Regions from separate parts of the Streptomyces sp. NPDC016845 genome, predicted to be linked through region 2. Evidence: riboswitches for the same ligand, from Rfam matches in the RefSeq annotation. Region 2 holds a riboswitch; each other region holds the start of a gene.
The links. A riboswitch is a leader RNA that binds a small molecule or an ion and turns the genes downstream of it on or off. The one in region 2 is predicted to bind thiamine pyrophosphate.

Region 1 (7,079 bases), on a different contig from region 2:
AGTAAGTAAGTAACCAGGCAAGTGAAGCATTGGAGGCAGTTTCCGTGGGTCTTTCCCTGGCCAAGGGTGGCAACGTTTCCCTCAGCAAGCAGGCGCCCGGCCTGACCGCGGTCCTCGTCGGCCTCGGCTGGGACGTGCGCACCACGACCGGATCCGACTACGACCTCGACGCCTCGGCGCTGCTGTGCGGCGCGGACGGCCGGGTCCTGTCCGACAGCGACTTCGTCTTCTACAACAACCTCAAGAGCCCCGACGGCTCGGTCGAGCACACCGGTGACAACCTCACCGGTGAGGGCGAGGGTGACGACGAGTCGGTCAAGGTGAACCTGGCGGCCGTGCCCGCCCAGGTCGACAAGATCGTCTTCCCCGTCTCGATCCACGACGCGGAGTCCCGCGGCCAGAGCTTCGGCCAGGTGCGCAACGCCTTCATCCGCGTCGTGAACCAGGCCGACAACCAGGAGATCGCCCGCTACGACCTCTCCGAGGACGCCTCGACCGAGACCGCCATGGTCTTCGGTGAGCTGTACCGGCACGGCGCCGAGTGGAAGTTCCGCGCCGTCGGCCAGGGCTACGCGTCCGGGCTGCGCGGCATCGCCCTCGACTACGGCGTCAACGTCTAGGGCGGATGCCGGGGGCGGCACAAATCATGGGCGGTCCGGGCGGCACCGCGTTACCGTGGTCGGCATGAACGTCAAGGGCCTGTGCATCACCGCGGCAACCGCGCGAGCGACCAGCTCGCCGGTTGCCGCCGCCTGACGTTCACCTCGACCATCGGCGACCGGAGACGGCCCGCCGATGGTTCTCCGGTCTCAGGACCGGTTCCCGCTCGATCGTGCGGACTCGTGTCCGGTGCCTCCCGCTCACCCGAGAAGGAGCCACCCCATGAACACCCGGAGCATCCAGGGCGACCGGCCCACCCTCACCACCGACGGCGTCGTCCGGACATTCGTCGAGTACTACGAGGACCGCGGCCACCAGCGCATCACCGGCTCCACCCTGCTCCCGCCGCCCGGCGACCCCGTGCTCTTCACCACCTCGGGCATGCACCCCCTCACCCCGTACCTGGAGGGGCGGCCCCATCCGCGGGGGCGGCGCCTGGTCGACGTACAGCGGTGCCTGCGCATCACCGACGTGGACGAGATCGGCGACCCCACCCACCTCACGGTCTTCGAGATGCTCGGCACCTGGTCGCTCGGCGACTACGCGGGCCCGCAGAGCCTCGCCTGGGGATACGACCTGCTCACCGAAGGGCTCGGCGTCGATCCGGGCCTGCTGCATGCCACCGTCTTCGGCGGTGACGAACAGGTGGGACAGGACACCGACTCCCTGCGGGTCTGGCAGGAGCGCGGGGTCCCGGTGGAGTTCACCGTCGAGGACAACTGGTGGTCCAACGGGCCGACAGGACCCTGCGGACCCGACTCGGAGATCTTCCTGTGGACCGGTGACACCCCGCCGCGCTCGACGCCCGGCCGGGACGAGCGCTGGGTCGAGGTGTGGAACCACGTGATGATGCGCCACCGCCGCCTGCCCGACGGCTCCCTCGTCCCGCTGCCGCAGCGCAACGTCGACACCGGCCTCGGCCTGGAACGCCTCGTCTCCCTCCTCCAGGGCAAGGACTCGGTCTACGAGTGCGACGTGTTCGACCCCTGGCGCCGTGAACTGCCCCGCGTGTGGCAGCTGGACGAACCCTCCTGGCGCCTGGTCAGCGACCACCTGCGCTCGGCCGTCGTGGTCATCGGGGACGGCGTGCGGCCGAGCAGCACCGGGCGCGGCTACGTGCTCCGCCGCCTGCTGCGCCGCGCCCTCACCGTGCTGTGGCGCGACGACTCCACGCGCCAACTCGGCGCTCTCCCGCAGGAGTTGGTGCACCACACCCTGGACCACTTCCGGCAGACGACGGACCCGGACGAGGTGCGGCGGGTGCTCCTCGACGAGGAGCGCCGCTTCGGGCGGCTCCTGACCCGCGGCCGCCAGGTGCTCGCTCGGCCACGCTTCCAGGGTCCGCTCGACGAGGAGGACCTGCACTATCTGCACGACACGCACGGTCTGCCACGCGACCTCGTGCTGAGCCTGCGGCCGAAGGAGATCCAGGGCGGCGGAGATCTAGAGGCGGTCGGCCCGTACGTCGCCGTTGACGGTCGCCAGCGTCATCGTGCGTGAAGAACCGCCCGCGGCGTCGGGGAGGGTGATCGCGGGACGCCCGTTGTCCGTCGTGGCGTCCACCCGGTAGCCGGGGGCGTCGTGCGGCACGGCGACGTCCACCGAGCCGTTCACGGTCCGCGCCGACACCCGGCGCGGGGCCGTGGCGCAGTCGAGCGTGACATCGCCGTTGACCGTCCGCACGCCGAGCGCCGAGGCGCGTACGGACGTGGTGTGCACCGAGCCGTTGCGGGTCACGAGGCGCAGTGACGCGTCGTCCGCGCCGGAATCGGCCACCGTGACATCACCGTTGACGGTGGTCAGGTCGAGAGGGCCGCTCAGGCCCGCGGCGTCGATACCGGCGTTGCGGGCGGTGACGGTCACGGCGATGCCCGCGGGAACGTCGATCTCCGGCATGCGCGGACACGGCCGGCCGGACCCCTCCTGGTCGCGGCAGTTCAGGTCGAGGACGCGGGCGCCGTCGTGGCGCGACCAGTGGTGGGCGACGGCCTGGTCGACGCCGACCTCGTCGCCGTCGGTGGGCCGCAGCCGCACCCCGTTGTCCGTGGTGATCGTCAGCCGGAGGCCGGACGCGGCCGACGCGGCACCGGGTGCCGTCCCCCGACCGTCCCCGTCGTCTCCACCGCACCCCATGAGGGCGGGAACCATCGCAAGGCCGATCGCCGCGGCCGCCAGGCGCCGGACGGAGGGATTCGTCGCTGCTCTCATTCCGGCCGCTTGCCCCGCACCGGGCACGGCAAGCGCCTGTCCCGGAGCTTCCGGTGCGCCGCATGATGGGGGGCGTGCGGTGTGCGGGCCGGGGTAGGCGCCCCGCACACGAGCCGCCGCCGATGCGCGGCCCGAGGACCGAGGGACCGAGATGGAGCGAGCGCGGGTGACCTTCCCGGCGCGGTGGGCCGCCGGTGACGTCCTGGTCGTCGACGTCGCCGGGGCGTTCGACGTCGCCGGGGCGTTCGACGACGCCGGGACGTTCGACGACGCGGTGGCGGCCGGGCTGTGCGGTCTGCTCGCGCGCATGGCACGCACCGGGCAGCGGCTCTTCGCGGTGGACTTCCTGGGCGTCGAGCGCTGCACGGCCGGCGCGGTGCGGCAGTTCGTCAAGACGGGCCTGGAGGCGGAGAGGGCGCCGGACGGCGGCTCCGTCGCGCTCGTGGCGACCGCCGCCGCGCGCTCCGCGCTGCGCGCCGCCGGAGCGGACCGGCTCACGGGCGGCGTCCACGCCACCGTCACCAACGCCGTCGAGGCTCTCCACCCGGCGGCCCCGGAGGAGCTGGGAGAACCGGCGCCCTGAGCCGGAGAGCTCAGGACATACCGTCGCGCAGCGCCTCCCGCACGGCCGCCTCCGCGTGCAGCCGCGCCGTCGGGAAGACGGGGACCGGGCTGTCCTCCGCGCCGATCAGCAGCTCGATCTCCGTACAGCCCAGGACGACACCCTCCGCGCCCGCGGCCACGAGCCCGGCGATGACCTCCTGGTACGCGGCGCGAGAGGCGTCACGGACGACGCCGAGGCACAGCTCCTCGTAGATCACGCGGTGCACGAGCGCCCGGCCCGCCTCGTCCGGGACGAGCACGTCGAGGCCGTGGCCCGCGAGGCGGCCGCGGTAGAAGTCCTGCTCCATCGTGAACGCGGTGCCGAGCAGCCCGATCCGCTTCGCGCCCGCCGCGCGCACCGCGTCCGCCGTCGCGTCGGCGAGGTGCAGCAGCGGAACGGAGGTGACCGCCTGCACCTCGTCGGCGACCTTGTGCATCGTGTTGGTGCAGATGAGCAGCAGGTCGGCGCCGGCCGCCTCCAGGCTCCGGGCCGCCGCGCCCAGGACGCGGCCGGCCTCCGCCCAGTCGCCCGCGACCTGCAACCGCTCGATCTCCGCGAAGTCCACGGAGTACAGCACGATCCGCGCCGAGTGCAGTCCGCCGAGCCGCTCCCGCGTCAGCTCGTTGAGCAGCCGGTAGTACTCGGCCGTGGACTCCCAGCTCATGCCGCCGATCAGGCCGATGGTCCTCATGGGCGACAGGGTATTGTGCGCTCCGGTACTGCCCGACACGGGGTGCCCCGCGCCATGACGGGGCTGAGATCACACCCGTAGAACCTGAACCAGTTAGCACTGGCGGAGGGATGTCAGCGATGTCGATGCCGCATGTTTCCAAGGATGCGCACGCTCCCACGGACGCGCACGCTTCCGCACCGCCGCACGCGTCCGCCTTCGACGGGCGGATGCCCGCCGCGCCCGGGGACTGGCGGCCCGAGTCGCGGGGCATCGCCCCCGTCCCCGAGAGCCACCGGTACGGCGGCGCCGGACGGCTGTTCACCGTGTGGTTCGCGCCCAACCTGACGATGAGCGGCGTCTTCACCGGCACCGTGGGCATCGCGCTCGGCCTCGACTTCGCCACCGCGCTCGCCGCCGTCGTCCTCGGCACCGTGCTCGGCGCCGTGCCGACCGCGTACCTGGGTACGTGGGGGAGCGCCACCGGCGCCGGTCAACTGCCGCTCGCCAGGCTCGCGTTCGGCCGGAGCGTCGTCGTCCCCGGCGCCCTGCAGTGGCTGTCCTCCATCGCCTGGGACGCGCTCATCGGACTGTTCGGCGGCGACGCGCTCGCCCGGCTCTGCGGCTGGCCGTTCTGGCTCGGGGCGCTCGTGATGATGGCCGCGCAGGGCGCGTTCGGCGCGCTCGGCTACGAGGCGATCCACCGCCTGCAACAGTGGATGACGGCCGTTCTCGCGGTCGCCTTCTGCGCCCTGGCGCTGCGTCTCGCGGACGCCGGCGTCACCCCGGCGGGCCACGGCAGCGCGCACGGGGCCGACCGCGCGGGCGCGTTCGCGCTGACCACCACCATCGCGCTGAGCCTCGCCATCTCCTGGGCGCCGTACGCCGGCGACTTCAGCCGCTACCTGCCGCGCACCACCTCTCCGGTCCGTATGTTCTGGTCCACGCTCGCCGGCGTCGTCGTCTCCTTCACGGCCGTGCAGGCGCTCGGGCTCTGGGGCGCCTCCGTCTTCACCGACCAGACCGCGCAGGGCGTCGACACCCTGCTCGGCGGCGGAGTGCCGGGCTCGGTCGGGCTCCTGGCCGTGGCGCTCGCCGCGCTGTGCAGCAACGCCATGAACGACTACAGCGGCTCGCTCGCCCTCCAGACCATCGGCGCCCGCCTGCCCCGCCCGCTCGCCGCCGCCCTCGCCGCGCTGCTCGGCTTCCCCCTGGTGCTGTGGATGCACGCCGCCGACACCGCCGCCCGCTTCCAGAACGTCCTCCTGTTCGTGGGCTACTGGATCCCCGGCTTCGTCGCGGTCGTCCTCGTCGACTGGCGCGCCCGCGCCCGCGCGCGTGGCGGCGCCCCGGTCGATCTCGCGGAGGAGGAGTCGAGGCGGCAGCCGTTCCTTCCCGCTCTGGTCGCCTTCCTCGCCGCGTTCGCCGCCACGGTCCCGTTCATGAACACGTCGCTGTACGTCGGCCCGGCCGCCGAGGCGCTGCACGGGGCGGACCTCGGCTACTACGTGGCGTTCGGCACGGCGCTGCTCGTGTACGCCCCGTTCCGGCTGCGCCGAGCCTGACCGGACGCCTGTTCGTCTCCCTCGCCTACGATCTGCGGGGTGTGCGCAAACGTCATGGTCGCCGAAGACGACGAGAAACAGGCCGAACTGGTCCGCCGCTACCTGGAGCGTGAGGGCCACGCCGTCACCGTCGTACGGGACGGGCGGCAGGCCATCGAGGAGGTCCGGCTCAGGGAGCCCGACCTCCTCGTCCTCGATGTGATGATGCCGCGGACCGACGGCCTCGACGTCGTACGGGTGCTGCGCGCCGAGGCGCGGGAGATACCCGTCCTGATGCTGACCGCGCGCAGCACCGAGGACGATCTGCTGCTCGGCCTCGACCTCGGGGCCGACGACTACATGACCAAGCCGTACAGCCCGCGCGAGCTGATGGCACGGGTGCGGACGTTGTTGCGCCGCACGCGCCGGGGCGGCCCGGCGGGCCCGGCGTCCGCGCGGCTGACCGTCGGCTCGCTCGTCGTCGACCCCGACCGGCACGAGGTGGCCGTCGACGGAGCGGCCGTCGAGTGCACGCCGGGCGAGTTCCGGCTGCTCGCGGCGATGGCGGCCGAACCCGACCGGGTCTTCGGCAGGGAGCGGCTCCTCGCCGAACTGCACGGATTCGACCGGTACATCAGCAACCGCACGGTCGACGTGCACGTCATGAACCTCCGCAAGAAGATCGAGCCACAGCCGCGCCGTCCCGTCCGGCTGCTCACCGTCTTCGGCGTCGGCTACAAGCTGACGGACCCGGCGAAGGGCGCCCGCGATGCGTCGGCGTAGGACCGCCGAAGGGCCACGGACGGGCCGGCCCCCGCTGCGCAAGAGCCTGCGCGGGCGGCTCCTCGGCGTCTCCGTCCTGGTCGCCACCTGCTCCGTGGCGGCGACGGCCTGGCTCGCCGTGCAGACCACGTCCGGCGCCATCAAGCAGGAACAGGGCCAGAACCTCGCCGACGACACCAGGATCTACGACACCCTCCTCGGCTACGCCGCCACGCACCCCCGCTGGGACGGCGTCGACACCGTCGTACGCGACCTGGCCGACTCCACCGGCCGCCACATCACCCTGACCACGCAGGCCCGCGAACCCCTCGCCGACTCGGCCGGGCGCACGCCCGTCGCGACCCTGCCCGCCCAGGCGTCCGCGACCGTCGACCCGCTCTCCGTGGACACGGCGCTCGCCTCGGCCCGTACGGGCACGCAGGACGCGGCGGCGGACCGCATCGACGCGCGCGCGGTCGGCCCGTTCAAGCTGCCGTCGGCGGAACGGACGACGCTGCACAGCATCGCCGAGCGGAACAAGGCGTGCCTGCGCTCGCTCGGCATCTCCGCCGATCTCGTCGTGGGCCCCAGCGGACGCCCCACGGTCGAGCCGGTCGGGTCGGGCTCCGAC
Region 2 (7,079 bases):
GTGAGAAGGTCCCTCCATCCCAACCCCGCTGGTAACACAGCGAGTTCAGGGGGCGGCACCATGGCGAACGACCGTCTACGTGCAGCGATCTCCGCAAAGGGCGAGACCATCCAGACGCTTGCCGATCACGTCGGCATCGACCCCAAGAGCGTCGAACGGTGGATCTCGAAAGAGCGCACTCCGCATCGGACGCACCGTTGGAAGGCTTCACAGTTCCTTGGCGCGGATGAGGTCTACCTGTGGCCCGCCATCGAGAAGCAGGCGGACACGGCCAGCACATCTGAGCTGATCACGTACTACCCCCATCGAGGAGCCGTTCCGGCGAGCCTGTGGGAGTCGCTAATCGAGAACGCGACGAGTCACGTTGAGATCCTCGTGTACGCGGGTCTCTTCCTGTTCGACGGACACCCTGACCTGCCCAACCAGTTGGTCGAGAAGGCTGCAACGGGGACCGAGGTTCGCATCTTGCTGGGTGATCCAGACGCACCAATGATCAAGCAGCGCGGCGAAGAGGAGAGGATCGGCGAGGGCTTGGCAGCACGGGCACGCATCACCCGTCAGTACCTCGAACCAGCGATGGACGTCCCGGGGATCGAGGTCAGGCTTCATGACACGATCCTGTACAACTCGATCTACCGCTTCGACGACGACGTGTTGGTGAATCCGCACGTGCTTGGAGCTCCCGCCGGACAGAACCCGGTGGTGCACTTCCGGTACCTGCCGGGGGCCAGGACGTTCCGGCACTACATGCGGAGCTTTGACTACGCGTGGGAGCGGGGACGGCCCGCGTAGACACGGTGACCGACCAGGCGTGCGACGCTGGGGACATGGCTCGCATCGACTATGTGAACGATCCGAACGCCCCGAAGGCGAACAGCATCGTCCCTTCAGTGGTCGCCGTCGCTCTCAACGAGGCCGGGGAAGTCCTGCTGATCCACAAGACGGATAACGATCTATGGGCGCTCCCCGGCGGCGGGGTCGAGATCGGCGAATCGGTCGCTGAGGCAGCCGTCCGGGAGACCAAGGAGGAGACAGGGTTCGATGTCGAGGTGACAGGACTGGTCGGCACGTACACCGACCCCGGTCACGTCATGGCGTATGACGACGGCGAGGTACGCCAACAATTCTCGATCTGCTTCACGGCTCGGATCGTCGGTGGCGAGTTGAGGACGAGCAGCGAGAGCAAGGAAGTCGCGTTCGTCCACCCGGACCGGCTGAAGGAGCTGAGCATCCACCCGTCGATGCGGATGCGGATCGAGCACGGCTTGGCGAACCGGGCAGAGCCCTACATCGGTTGATCAGCTACCAAGGCGCGCACGCGTGCGCTCGACGGCGGCGCCGAGGTACTGGCGTGCCGTGCTGATCGCGGTGTGCACTTCACTGCCCGGCTCGTACCGGACGAGAATCTCGGCAATGCGACGATCAAAGTCGAAGGACTGCCCAGCGGGGCCGGTCGTCATGTCGGCGTAGATCAGCGCGTCGAGGAGCGGCGAGTCTTCCCGCTCATAGACGGCCAAGTCGTCTGCCAAGCCGCGCTGCTCTGCCTCGTACATGGCGCCGGAGTGGTGAGCGACCAGCCGCACGAGCCGATCGGGGGCGCCGAGGGATTCGAGGTACCGCGCGCCGTCTAGCGGGTGGAACCCAGTCTCGCGGCGCTCCGGGGCGTAGCCGATGTCATGCAGCCAGGCCGCGGCAACGAGGAGATCCCGTTCGGCCTCTGGGACAGCGGCCGATGCCTCGCGGGCACGTGCCGCTACAGCCTGAGTGTGCAGCCAGCGGTTTCCCAGCGGTGGCAGCAAAGCCTCAGCCAGTTTGGCCGCGCCTTGGGGCGTGTCCAGTGCAGTGGGCATGATGCGCACCGTAGCCGAGTCGGCCAGTTGGCGAACAGCCCGGCACGAGTCCCTCCGGGCATGGGCGCTGGACGGTTCCCTGTCTCCAAGGCGGACGAACACCCAAGAGATCCGCCACGTAGCCAATGGTGGAACGCCGTAGCCCCTGGTTCGCCGAAGCGGTGGAAGTTTCCCTACTTCATCAAGGCCCGCGCACGGCGCGGGCGCGGGCCGCCTCGCAGCCCGGCCCGCCTCTTGGCTTCGCCACGGCTGGCCGGTCCGGGCGGCCCGCTCGCGTGCTAAGCGGGCGAAGGGGAGAAACCCGCTGCGGCTGGGGCGGTCGGCTCCACGGCTTTAGGCAGCCACTTTGGGGCGAGCCTCTAAGATCTTGGCCCCAACGTCGTGCTTCAACGGGCAGCTACACAGACTGCCCGACTCGCCGGAAGCTTACGGGGCCAAGATCACTCGCCCCAAAGCAGCTCCCGCCCAAAGCCGCTCCACCGCCCTCGTCTTCAGCGACCCGGCTTTGGGGACGGGCATTTTCGATAGATAATCGCATGGTCGTCAGCGAGACGCCAAAGAGTCTCAGAACCTTTCTCTCTCCCCTTCGCAGAGCAGATCTTGCGTGACAAGACGGAGTCCGAAGGGACTCGAATTACGGACCTCGTGCTTTCGTCGAGGAGTGTCGTCCAAGAGTCTCCAGCCTGGACGACGTAGGCGATTTCTCGCCTTCCCTCCTTGAGATCTACTTGTTCTGCAGGAAGCCAAGGCGTATCGCTTCCGAGGAATTGAATCAGTAGCGCGAATGCGTAACTTGCCAGTACGGAAGCCATGGCGGTGCCTTGGGAGTATTGCAACTTGCGGATCTCGTCCGCACGTCCGTTGAACTCATCAAGTGTTTCTTGGGTGGACGTCCTCAGTGCCGCTATCCTGGAAAGGTCCGCAACGCCTGCGCTACGTTCGGCATTCAGTCGTTCCACCTTCTGCTTCGCTTCAGTCCATAGTTCGTGCAGGCGTTCATCCGTCGGCTCTTTCTGTAGCCATTTGTCGAGTGGCAGCGGTTCAACGCGGTCGACTGCGCGCCCTTTCTTCCTGTCTCGCACGAAAATAAAGTGCCGCACGGCTAGAACGATTACCACCAAGACGACCCAGTACCATACGAGAAGGTACGAAAGAACAAAGATCGTAAGGTACACCCCGAGGCGTATCTCATTTTTTGCCACCTCCGACATTCCAGGTCGCCTGTAAACCTCGTCGTTGGCGTATATGACAATGATGCCAGAAAAAGGCAGTAACAATATGATCGTGCCGACGAAAACTTGGACGGGCCCAGCGGCGGATATTAGCTCCAGCATGGTTGATGGAACGCCATGCGACACAATTGCTATCTTCACGATCACGAGAAGCACGACGGCTGCACCTGCGTAGGCCGGGATGTTAGCTAGGGCGCTTGAGCGTCGAGTTGCTTTATTACGAAGAACTTCCAGTTCGTCAAAGCGCTTTGAGGTCCGCTCTGTTCTTGCGCTCTGCCTTGCGGTTCGGCGCTGTCGCCGCCATCTAGCCACATCGTGCTCCGCGTGTCCGAATTCCTGTGTGGGGTGACCGAAGTGCTGAAATGTGTTTATGTGGGCAGTCTGCATAGATAGTAGATCAGGTAACTAACTTGTGACAGGTGGTGGCGATGCTGGAGTGAGGTGGGCGCGTCCCCGCTGGATATAGCTGTTCGATCTGTCCTCTCGGGCCGTCTCTGGGCCGTCCGAGGCCGCTCGACAGCGACCAGCGGCGACCAACAGTGACAGGGGTCCTACCCGACGACCCCAGGTCACGCCCATCCGTCTGCGACACTGGTAGAGCCATGCCTAAGCCCGGAGAACTCACTTTCGTCGCCCCCCGCGGAGCCAAGAAGCCGCCGCGGCACCTCGCCGACCTTTCGCCCGCTGAGCGGAAGGAGGCTGTTGCCGCGATCGGTGAGAAGCCGTTTCGCGCCAAGCAGCTGTCGCAGCACTACTTCGCGCGGTACGCGCACGACCCCGCGGAGTGGACCGACATCCCCGCCGGTTCGCGCGAGAAGCTGCGGGAGGCGCTGCTGCCCGAGCTGATGAGCGTCGTGCGGCACCTGTCGACCGACCAGGACACCACCCGCAAGACGCTGTGGCGGCTGTTCGACGGGACGCTCGTCGAGTCGGTGCTCATGCGCTACCCGGACCGGGTCACCATGTGCATCTCGTCGCAAGCCGGCTGCGGGATGAACTGCCCGTTCTGCGCCACCGGACAGGCCGGGCTCGACCGGAACCTGTCGACCGGTGAGATCGTGCACCAGATCGTGGACGGGATGCGGGCGCTCAGGGACGGGGAGATCCCCGGCGGGCCGGCCCGGCTCAGCAACATCGTCTTCATGGGGATGGGCGAGCCGCTCGCCAACTACAAGCGGGTCGTCGGCGCCATCCGCGCCCTGACCGACCCCGAGCCGGACGGGCTCGGGCTCTCCCAGCGCGGCATCACCGTGTCGACCGTCGGGCTCGTCCCGGCGATCAACCGGTTCGCCGACGAGGGCTTCAAGTGCCGCCTCGCCATCTCGCTGCACGCGCCCGACGACGAGCTGCGCGACACCCTCGTACCGGTCAACACCCGGTGGAAGGTGCGTGAGGTCCTCGACGCCGGATGGGAGTACGCCGCCAAGTCGGGGCGCCGGCTGTCGATCGAGTACGCGCTCATCCGTGACATCAACGACCAGGCCTGGCGCGGTGACCGGCTCGGCCGGCTGCTGCGGGGCAAGCCGGTGCACGTCAATCTCATTCCGCTGAACCCGACGCCGGGGTCGAAGTGGACCGCGTCGCGGCCCGAGGACGAGAAGGCGTTCGTCGAGGCGATCGCGGCGCACGGGGTGCCCGTCACCGTCCGGGACACCCGTGGCCAGGAGATCGACGGGGCGTGCGGTCAGCTCGCCGCGACCGAGCGGTAGCCTGGGCCGAGCGGTACCAACCACATCTGCATATTCCGACAGGGGAGCGCCACAGCGCTGAGAGTGCGGCACCGGTTCCATACCGCAGGCCGCAGACCCTCTGAACCTCGCCCGGGTCATTCCGGGTAGGAAGTTCGGTCATCACTCATGCTGTTGCGCCCTGCTCGGAGACCTGCGAAGGCTCCGGGCAGGGCCGCGTCTTCTCCTGGTCATTCCAGGAGGAATTCGAATGAGCACCATCAGCAAGAAGACGTGCCTGGCCATGGCCGTCGGCGTCGGCCTCGTCGCCCTCGCCGCCTGCGGGTCGTCCGGCGACGGCGGCTCCGGTGACTCCAGGACCGTCACCCTCGTCAGCCATGACTCCTGGGCCGTCTCCAAGAACGTACTGAAGGACTTCGAGAAGGAGTCCGGGTACAAGGTGAAGGTCCTGGAGGACGGTGACGCCGGGCAGGCCGTCAACAAGGCGATCCTGTCCAAGGGCAATCCGCAGGGCGACGTCTTCTTCGGCGTCGACAACACCCTGCTGTCCCGGGCGCTCGACAATGACGTCTTCGCGTCCTACGAGGCCAAGGGCCTCGACAAGGTGAAGAAGGCCTATCAGCTCGACGCCGGGAAGCATCGCGTCACGCCCGTCGACACCGGCGACATCTGCGTCAACTACGACAAGAAGTACTTCGAGCAGCACAAGCTGACGCCACCCTCCTCCTTCGCCGATCTCGCCGAGCCCGCGTACAGGAACCTGCTCGTCACCGAGAACGCGGCCACCTCCTCGCCCGGTCTCGGCTTCGTGCTCGGGTCCGCCGCGCGGTACGGCGACGACGGCTGGCAGGGCTACTGGAAGAAGCTCGTGGCCAACGGGGTGAAGGTCGTCGACGGCTGGGACCAGGCGTACAACGAGGAGTTCAGCGGCAGCGCCGGCGGCAAGAAGGCCGGTGGCGACCGGCCGCTCGTCGTGTCGTACGCGTCCTCGCCGCCCGCCGAGGCGATCTACGCCGACCCGCAGCCGAAGACGTCACCGGTCGGCGTCGCCACCGGGACGTGCTTCCGGCAGGTCGAGTTCGCCGGGCTGCTCGACGGGGCGAAGAACGAGAAGGGCGGTCAGGCGCTGCTCGACTTCCTCATCTCGAAGGAGTTCCAGCAGGACATGCCGCTCAACATGTTCGTCGACCCGGTGACCGAGGACGCCACCGCGCCCGCCGACTACACCAAGTACGCCGTGCGCGTCGACGACCCCGAGACCCTCAGCCCGCGCAAGATCGCCGACAACCGTGACAGCTGGGTCAAGTCGTGGACCTCCCTCGTAAGGAAGTAGCCGCACCGGCGAAAGCCCGGACGGCATCCCGCGTTCGTCCCTCCGGGGACGCCGCGCGCCTCGGCCTCATGGTCGTGCCCGTCGTGTTCTTCGCCGTCTTCTTCGCCTATCCGGTCGTCGCCATCGTCCGGCGCGGGCTGCTCGTCGGCGGTGCCTGGCAGTTCGGGCGGATCGGGGACGTGCTGAGGGAGCCGGACATCCGGCACGTCCTGTGGTTCACGGTGTGGCAGGCGCTGGCGTCGACCGCTCTCACGTTGCTGATCGCGTTGCCCGGCGCGTACGTGTTCGCGCGGCTCGACTTCCCCGGCAAGCAGGTGCTGCGGGCGATCGTCACCGTGCCGTTCGTGCTGCCGACCGTCGTCGTCGGGACGGCGTTCCTGGCCCTGGTCGGGCGGGGCGGGCTCCTCGACGAGCTGTGGGGTGTGCGGCTCGACACCACCGTATGGGCCATTCTCGTCGCGCATGTCTTCTTCAACTACGCGGTCGTCGTACGGACTGTCGGCGGGCTCTGGGCGCAGCTCGATCCGCGGCAGGAGGAGGCCGCGCGGATGCTCGGCGCCTCGCGGTTCGCGGCCTGGCGGCGGGTGACGCTGCCCGCGCTCGGACCGGCCGTGGCGGCGGCGGGCCTGATGGTCTTCCTGTTCACCTTCACGTCGTTCGGGGTCGTGCAGATCCTCGGCGGGCCGGGCTACTCGACGCTGGAGGTCGAGATCTTCCGGCAGACCGCGCAGATCTTCGACCTGTCGACGGCGGCCGTCCTCACGATCGTGCAGTTCGTGGCGGTGGGGCTGATCCTCGGAGTGCACGCCTGGAGCGTGCGCCGGCGTGAGAGCACACTGCGGCTCGTCGACGCGGCGCACACGGCGCGCAAGCCGCGCGGAGCCGGGCAGTGGGCGCTGCTCGCCGGAGTGCTCGCGACCGTCGCCGTGCTGATCCTGCTGCCGCTCGGCGTGCTCGTCCAGCGCTCGCTCGACGC
Region 3 (7,079 bases), on a different contig from region 2:
CAGGGCCTGCCCGTCGTCTCGGACGGACGTCCCGCGGGCACCCTGCCCGTGACCGCCTGGGTGGACAACGACCACGAGGCCGCCGTCCTCGGCCTCCTCGACCACCTCGCCGAGGCCGGCGCACGCCGCATCGGCCTGCTCACCGGCACCACCACCGACACCTACACCCACCTGTCCACCTCCGCCTATCTGCGCTGGTGCGAGCGGATCGGGCAGGAGCCGGTCTACGAGTCCTATCCGGCGCACGACCCGTGCGCGGGCGCCGTCGCCGCCGACCGGCTGCTCGCCCGTCCGGACCGGCCCGACGCGGTCTACGGCCTCTTCGACCCCAACGGCACCGACCTGCTCGCCGCGGCCCGCCGCTACGGCCTGCGTGTACCGGAGGACCTGCTGCTCGTGTGCTGCAGCGAGTCGACCGTGTACGCGACGACCGAGCCGCCCATCACGACCCTGTCACTGAAACCACGCCGTATCGGCACAGCCGTCATCCAGCTCCTCATCGACGCCATCGAAGGGGTCGATTCGGACCTACCGGTCGAGCAGGTCATACCGACCGAACTCATCGTGCGAACCTCCTCGCAGCGCCGCTCGCAGCGCACCACGGTCAGCCCGCCCCGCTCCCCGGGGCAGGGCTGACCGGCCCCACCCAACCCTTCGGACCGGTCGCGGTCGCCGCGGCCGAGGGGAAAAGTCCACACCAATTCGGGAGAAAAGTGTGGCGAACAGCCGCCCGTCACCGATTCACCACCCCTGGTGCATCACACAGCACGAGCCGCATTCCTATGATGGGCGGACGACACCGCGGGCCGCTGCGACCAGGCAGTCCGATCCGGTGCACAGGCGGCGCAATGGTGGAGGGGTCGATGACTCAGGGGGCCGGTCAGGGACCCGCAGCGCGCACGGAGACGCTGCGTGACTTCCGCGTGCCCGCGTACGTCCATGACGTACCGGCGAACGTGCAGTCGACCGAGCCTGTCCCCGACTCCCCCGAGGCGGAGCGGTTCCCCGACGGCTACACGCCGACCGAGCGCGACCTGCCCGTCATCAACCGGGGGGACACCGTGCAGATGGAGACCGCCGCGACCGCCGCGCCGGCGCCCAGGGCCGGCGACGAGAAGGGGCCGCTGTATGTCGTGGGCGACGTGCACGGCTACCTCGACGAGCTGCTCGCGGCGCTCCGCGAGAAGGGCCTGGTCGACGCGGACGGCGCCTGGGTGGCGGGCAACGCGCGCCTGTGGTTCCTCGGCGACTTCACCGACCGCGGTCCCGACGGCATCGGCGTCATCGACCTCGTGATGCGGCTGAGCGCCGAGGCGGCCGCCGCGGGTGGCTACTGCAAGGCGCTCATGGGCAACCATGAGCTGCTGCTGCTCGGCGCCAAGCGGTTCGGCGACACGCCGGTCAACTCCGGCGCGGGCACCGCCACCTTCCAGGCGGCCTGGTTGCTCAACGGTGGGCAGAAGTCCGACATGGACCGCCTCCAGGACGTTCATCTGCAGTGGATGTCCCGGCTCGACGCGATCGAGATCGAGGACGACCACCTGCTCATGCACTCGGACACCACCGCCTACCTGGACTATGGCGACTCCATCGAGGCCGTCAACGACACGGTCCGGGAAACCCTCACGCGCAACGACGCGGACGAGTGCTGGGACGTCTTCCGCAAGCTGACCAAGCGCTTCGCCTTCCGTGACGAGGAGTCGGGCCCCGGCGCCGTACGCGAGCTCCTCGGCACCTACGGCGGCTCGCGCGTCGTGCACGGCCACAGCCCGATCCCGTACCTCCTCGGCGAGGTCGGCACCGAGGACGCCGACGGTGAGGACAGCGGTCCGGTCGTCGAGGGGCCTCATGTCTACGCGGGTGGGCTCGCCATCGCCATGGACGGCGGCGTCACCATGGCCGGAAAGCTGCTGGTCCAACAACTCCCCATGCTTAGCCGGTAGTTCCCTGGGCAGGCGCCGTAAACGGAGCGCAAGGCGCGCGGGGGGCCGAATTTCGAAAACTCCCTGTCACCGCGTGCTGTGACCGCTCTACCATCGGCATATCCGTAGCAGGCTCCCCTCCGTTTCTGCCCGACGGCTCGTAACCATGCGGGCCACCAAGCCCTACGGAGCATCGGGGGATGCACATGAACAGCGCTCCGCATTTGCTGAACGAGGACCGCCCCGAGTTCGAGCGGATCCTCGATGAGGCGCTGCGTACCGCACCCAACCGGCCTGAACTCGCCGCCGTGGGCCAGCGGCTCAACCCTGAACAACTGCGCACCATGGCACTGAACGCCGCCGCACTGATCAGCACGGCGGCGGCCACCGAGTACGAGCACTACACCAAGGTCCGCGACGAGCTGCGCGCCGCTCCGCAGCCCGTCCGTCCGCTACGTGAAGGAGGCTCCTCCAGCTCGGCCGAGTCCAGCGGCGGCAGCTCCATCGGCTTCGCCGCCACGGTGGGCGAGGTCGCGGAGACCACAGGGCCCGGTGTCGCCGCGGTCGCCGTCGTGCTCGCCCCGGTCCTTGCCGGGACCGCGGCCGCCATCTTCCTGCTGGTCGGCTACATCCTGAAGATGCTCAACCCCCCACCGGACTTCGCCGGCACCCTGCTGTCCGTCGGCTGGGTCTTCGGCGCGCTCACCGCGGCGGGCATCCTCGTCGCCGCGGTCTGCCTGCTCCTGACCGCCCTGCGCAACGGGTCGACCTCGCTCCAGGCAGGCGCGCACGGCGAGGCCAACGAGGAGGTGACGCGCGCCAGGGAGGCCTGGACCGAGGCGCTCCTAGAGCGGGGCATCCTGCCGTTCCTGCGGGACGCCCAGGCCCGGACCGCCCTGGGCGGCGGTTCGATGAGCGGCGGCAGGGGCAGCGGCTCCGCCAACCGCATGCCGCAGCTCGGCTACAACAGGCCCGGGTTCAGCAGCCCCGACGGCGGCGGCACCGCCACGGGGCAGCGTGCCGGGTTCTCCAGTCCGGATTTCACGAGCCCGGACTTCGGAGGCCCGGAGCACCAGCCGGACTGAACCGGGGAGAAACGGCTCGGGGCGCACGGTGCGGCCCCGAGCCCTTCGTCATGCGTGGACGCCGGTCAGTTGGCGAGCGGCAGATAGACGCGGTTGCCCGCTTCGGCGAACTCCTTCGACTTCTGTTCCATGCCGGCCTCGACCTCGGCCTTCGTGGTGCCGTGCTCGCGACGGATGTCCTGCGAGATCTTCATCGAGCAGAACTTCGGGCCGCACATGGAGCAGAAGTGCGCCGTCTTCGCCGGTTCGGCGGGGAGCGTCTCGTCGTGGAACTCCCGTGCCGTGTCCGGGTCGAGTGCGAGGTTGAACTGGTCCTCCCAGCGGAACTCGAAGCGGGCGTCCGAGAGCGCGTCGTCCCAGTCCTGCGCGCCCGGATGTCCCTTGGCGAGGTCCGCCGCGTGCGCCGCGATCTTGTACGTGATGACGCCGGTCTTCACGTCGTCGCGGTTGGGCAGGCCGAGGTGCTCCTTGGGCGTGACGTAGCAGAGCATCGCCGTGCCCCACCAGGCGATCATCGCGGCGCCGATCCCGGACGTGATGTGGTCGTAAGCCGGAGCGACGTCCGTGGTGAGCGGGCCGAGCGTGTAGAACGGCGCCTCCTCGCAGATCTCCTGCTGAAGGTCGATGTTCTCCTTGATCTTGTGCATCGGGACGTGGCCCGGGCCCTCGATCATGGTTTGCACGCCGTGCCGCTTGGCGATCGAGTTCAGCTCTCCGAGCGTCCTGAGCTCGGCGAACTGGGCCTCGTCGTTGGCGTCCGCGATGGAGCCGGGACGCAGCCCGTCGCCGAGCGAGTACGTGACGTCGTACGCGGCGAGGATCTCGCAGAGCTCCTCGAAGTGCTCGTAGAGGAAGCTCTCCTTGTGGTGCGCAAGGCACCAAGCGGCCATGATGGAGCCGCCGCGCGAGACGATGCCGGTCTTGCGGTTGGCGGTCAGCGGGACGTACGGGAGCCGGACGCCGGCGTGGACCGTCATATAGTCCACGCCTTGCTCGGCCTGCTCGATGACGGTGTCCTTGTAGGTCTCCCAGGTAAGCTCCTCGGCCTTGCCGTCGACCTTTTCGAGGGCCTGGTAGAGCGGCACTGTGCCAATGGGGACGGGGGAGTTGCGCAGGACCCACTCGCGCGTGGTGTGGATGTTGCGGCCGGTGGAAAGGTCCATGACGGTGTCGGCGCCCCAGCGGGTCGCCCACGTCATCTTCTCCACCTCCTCCTCGATGGACGAGGTGACGGCGGAGTTGCCGATGTTGGCGTTGACCTTCACCAGGAACCGCTTGCCGATGATCATCGGCTCGATCTCCGGGTGGTTCACGTTGGCGGGCAGGACCGCGCGGCCCGCCGCGATCTCCTCGCGGACCACCTCGGGCGCGACGTTCTCCCGGATGGCGACGTACTCCATCTCCGGAGTGATCTCGCCTCGTCGGGCGTACGCGAGTTGGGTCACCGGCTCGCCGGTCCTGCTGCGGCGCGGCTGACGGGGGCGGCCCGGGAAGACCGCGTCGAGGTTGCGCAGCCCGCCGCGGGGCGAGGTGTGCTTGATGCCGTCGTCCTCGGGGCGGGCGGGGCGGCCCGCGTACTCCTCGGTGTCGCCGCGGGCGATGATCCAGTTCTCCCGGAGCGGTGCGAGCCCCCTGCGCACATCGGTGTCGACGGTCGGATCGGTGTACGGGCCCGAGGTGTCGTACAGCGTGACGGCCTGGCCATTGGTGAGATGCACCTGTCGGACCGGCACATTGAGGTCGGGGCGCGAGCCCTTGATGTATCCCTTGTGCCAGCCGATGGACTTCCCGGCCTCCGGCTCCGAGCCGTTGGAGGCAGGCGTGCGTGCGTCCGTTGTGGTCATGAGACCTACTCCCTACGCCGGCATTACCCGGTAACAGGTTCGGCGGTCGACGCAGCGGTGTTCGTCGGCGGCGTTTCACGCTGTTTCACGTGAAACACGCATGGACGAAGGTCAGCGCCCTCTCAGCCCGGTGCTCCGAGCTCCCGCGTGTACAAAGGTGCCCCCACGCTAGCGTCACTTCGGACGCGTTGAACAGAGGGCCCCTGTCGTTCTTGCGATGATCGGGCGGTGACCTCGACGCAGCAGCCTCCGCCCCCGCCGCCCCAACCCCCGCTCGGGCAGGGCCCGTCAGCGTCCGGGCACGGCCCGGGCGGGCATGGCCACTCGCACAGTCATGGCCCCGCAGCACCCGTCTCGCAGCACCTTCGCAAGGTCATCGCGGCGATCCTGGTGCCGTTCTCCGTGGCCGTCGTCGTCGGCCTTGTGGTGCTGTGGCCCGGAGGGGCCCCGGATCACGAGCGCACCGGCGTCGGCTTCGACCGGCAGACGCAGCAGGCCACAGTCGCCCGGGTCGACAAGGTGGACTGCAAGTCCGTGAACGCGACGGGTTCCTCCACCCAGGACCCGTCGGGTACACCGACACAGAGCGCGGACGCCGGTACCTGCGAAAAGGCGACGATCCGGGTCGACACCGGCAAGGACGAGGGCCGTACGTTCACGGAGATCGTGCAGCCCGACTCGCCACGACAGCTGCGTGAGGGCCAGAAGGTGATCGTCGCCTATGCGCCGGACGCCCCCGAGGAGTTGCAGTACTCTGTCACCGATGTGAACCGCAAGATCCCTATGGCGCTCCTTGCCGGGATCTTCGCCTTGGTCGTCGTGGCAGTGGGCCGCATGCGCGGCGTCATGGCACTGGTCGCGCTCACAATCAGCTTCCTGGTGCTGACGCTGTTCATCCTCCCGGCGATCCTCCAGGGCTCGAACCCGTTGGTCGTAGCGGTCGTCGGGGCCAGCGCGATCATGCTGATCGCGCTCTACACGTGCCACGGCCTGACAGCCCGAACGTCGGTCGCCGTTCTGGGCACTCTCGTGTCGCTGCTGCTCATCGGCCTGTTGGGGTCGCTCTTCATCGGCTGGGCCGCCCTGACGGGCAACACGGACGACAACACCGGCCTGATCCACGGCCTGTACCCGGACATCGACATGAGCGGTCTGCTGCTCGCCGGAGTCATCATCGGTTCGCTCGGCGTCCTGGACGACGTGACGGTCACACAGACGTCGGCGGTGTGGGAGCTGCACGAGGCCAATCCGACGATGGGCTGGCGCGGCCTGTACCGGGCCGGCATCCGGATCGGCCGCGATCACATCGCGTCCGTCGTCAACACCCTGGTCCTCGCGTACGCGGGCGCGGCGCTGCCGCTGCTCCTGCTGTTCTCGATCGCGCAGAGCAGCGTCGTCGACGTGGCCAACAGTGAGCTGGTCGCCGAGGAGATCGTGCGCACGCTCGTCGGTTCGATCGGCCTGGTGGCGGCGGTGCCGGTGACCACCGCGCTGGCCGCGCTGGTGGTCTCCGCCGACCGTCCGATGCCCGGCAAGCCCGCGCGGACTGCTCCGGGACGTGGCGGCGGGGGCCGACGACGCAAGCGCTGAGCAGCGCGGAACGGCTCGGGTGCACCGCGCCGCACAGACATCACGTCGTCGACCGGCGAGCGTTCAGCCCGCGTTCTGCTCCTCGGCGAGGATCCGGTCCAGCGCCTCGTCGAGTTCGGCCTCGTAGTCGCCCAGGGCCTGTTCCTGGCCGAGTGGGACGAGCTTGTCCGTACGGTCGAGGAACGCGATGAGGGGGGCGACACCGGCCCGGAACAGCGCGTGGTCGCCGCCCACTTGGAGCCGGATGTGCACCTCCACCGGCAGTTCGTCGGTGCCGCCTCCGGCGTTCTCCACGGGCAGGATCCGGACATCGCCGTCACCGGTCGCCCCGTTGACCCCGTCGACAAGGAGTTCCCGGCCGAACGCCCAGGTCACGGGGGCGTCACCGGGGAGATGGAAGGTGAGCCGCACCGCGTACGGATCGGCGGCCTCGTACTGGAGCTCCACCGGGATACGGAACGAGAGCTCCTCGGAGACGAGGAAGCTCATCATGACCTCTGCTTGCACTGCTTGTACCGACTCGCGCATCGCCTACCCCGTCAATTTGCCGTCGATTGGCCAGGAATGACCTTCCTGACGCTGCTGGCATCTTGCTCAACGTACACAGGGGATTACAAGGAGTGAGTTTTCAGATGCTG

Region 1: another riboswitch for thiamine pyrophosphate. It lies ahead of ACH4RC_RS31245 (purine-cytosine permease family protein); the one in region 2 lies ahead of ACH4RC_RS32320 (thiamine ABC transporter substrate binding subunit).
Region 3: another riboswitch for thiamine pyrophosphate. It lies ahead of thiC (phosphomethylpyrimidine synthase ThiC); the one in region 2 lies ahead of ACH4RC_RS32320 (thiamine ABC transporter substrate binding subunit).

What each region holds. Positions count from the first base shown of each region.
Region 1 covers NZ_JBIRPI010000018.1:69,332-76,410, forward strand. The annotation lists gene ACH4RC_RS31220 (TerD family protein) at 45-620, shown strand; gene ACH4RC_RS31225 (alanine--tRNA ligase-related protein) at 883-2,160, shown strand; gene ACH4RC_RS31230 (DUF4097 family beta strand repeat-containing protein) at 2,104-2,868, opposite strand; gene ACH4RC_RS31235 (hypothetical protein) at 3,035-3,451, shown strand; gene ACH4RC_RS31240 (aspartate/glutamate racemase family protein) at 3,462-4,163, opposite strand; TPP riboswitch at 4,192-4,291, shown strand; gene ACH4RC_RS31245 (purine-cytosine permease family protein) at 4,289-5,707, shown strand; gene ACH4RC_RS31250 (response regulator transcription factor) at 5,762-6,469, shown strand; gene ACH4RC_RS31255 (sensor histidine kinase) at 6,456-7,079, shown strand, end outside.
Region 2 covers NZ_JBIRPI010000019.1:105,337-112,415, forward strand. The annotation lists gene ACH4RC_RS32295 (XRE family transcriptional regulator) at 61-792, shown strand; gene ACH4RC_RS32300 (NUDIX hydrolase) at 828-1,298, shown strand; gene ACH4RC_RS32305 (HD domain-containing protein) at 1,299-1,850, opposite strand; gene ACH4RC_RS32310 (hypothetical protein) at 2,342-3,238, opposite strand; gene rlmN (23S rRNA (adenine(2503)-C(2))-methyltransferase RlmN) at 3,685-4,791, shown strand; TPP riboswitch at 4,822-4,941, shown strand; gene ACH4RC_RS32320 (thiamine ABC transporter substrate binding subunit) at 5,021-6,103, shown strand; gene ACH4RC_RS32325 (ABC transporter permease) at 6,079-7,079, shown strand, end outside.
Region 3 covers NZ_JBIRPI010000005.1:455,499-462,577, reverse strand. The annotation lists gene ACH4RC_RS17990 (LacI family DNA-binding transcriptional regulator) at 1-636, shown strand, start outside; gene ACH4RC_RS17985 (metallophosphoesterase) at 864-1,943, shown strand; gene ACH4RC_RS17980 (hypothetical protein) at 2,123-3,007, shown strand; gene thiC (phosphomethylpyrimidine synthase ThiC) at 3,073-4,851, opposite strand; TPP riboswitch at 4,844-5,008, opposite strand; gene ACH4RC_RS17970 (YibE/F family protein) at 5,080-6,441, shown strand; gene ACH4RC_RS17965 (SsgA family sporulation/cell division regulator) at 6,505-6,969, opposite strand; gene ACH4RC_RS17960 (IclR family transcriptional regulator) at 7,070-7,079, opposite strand, start outside.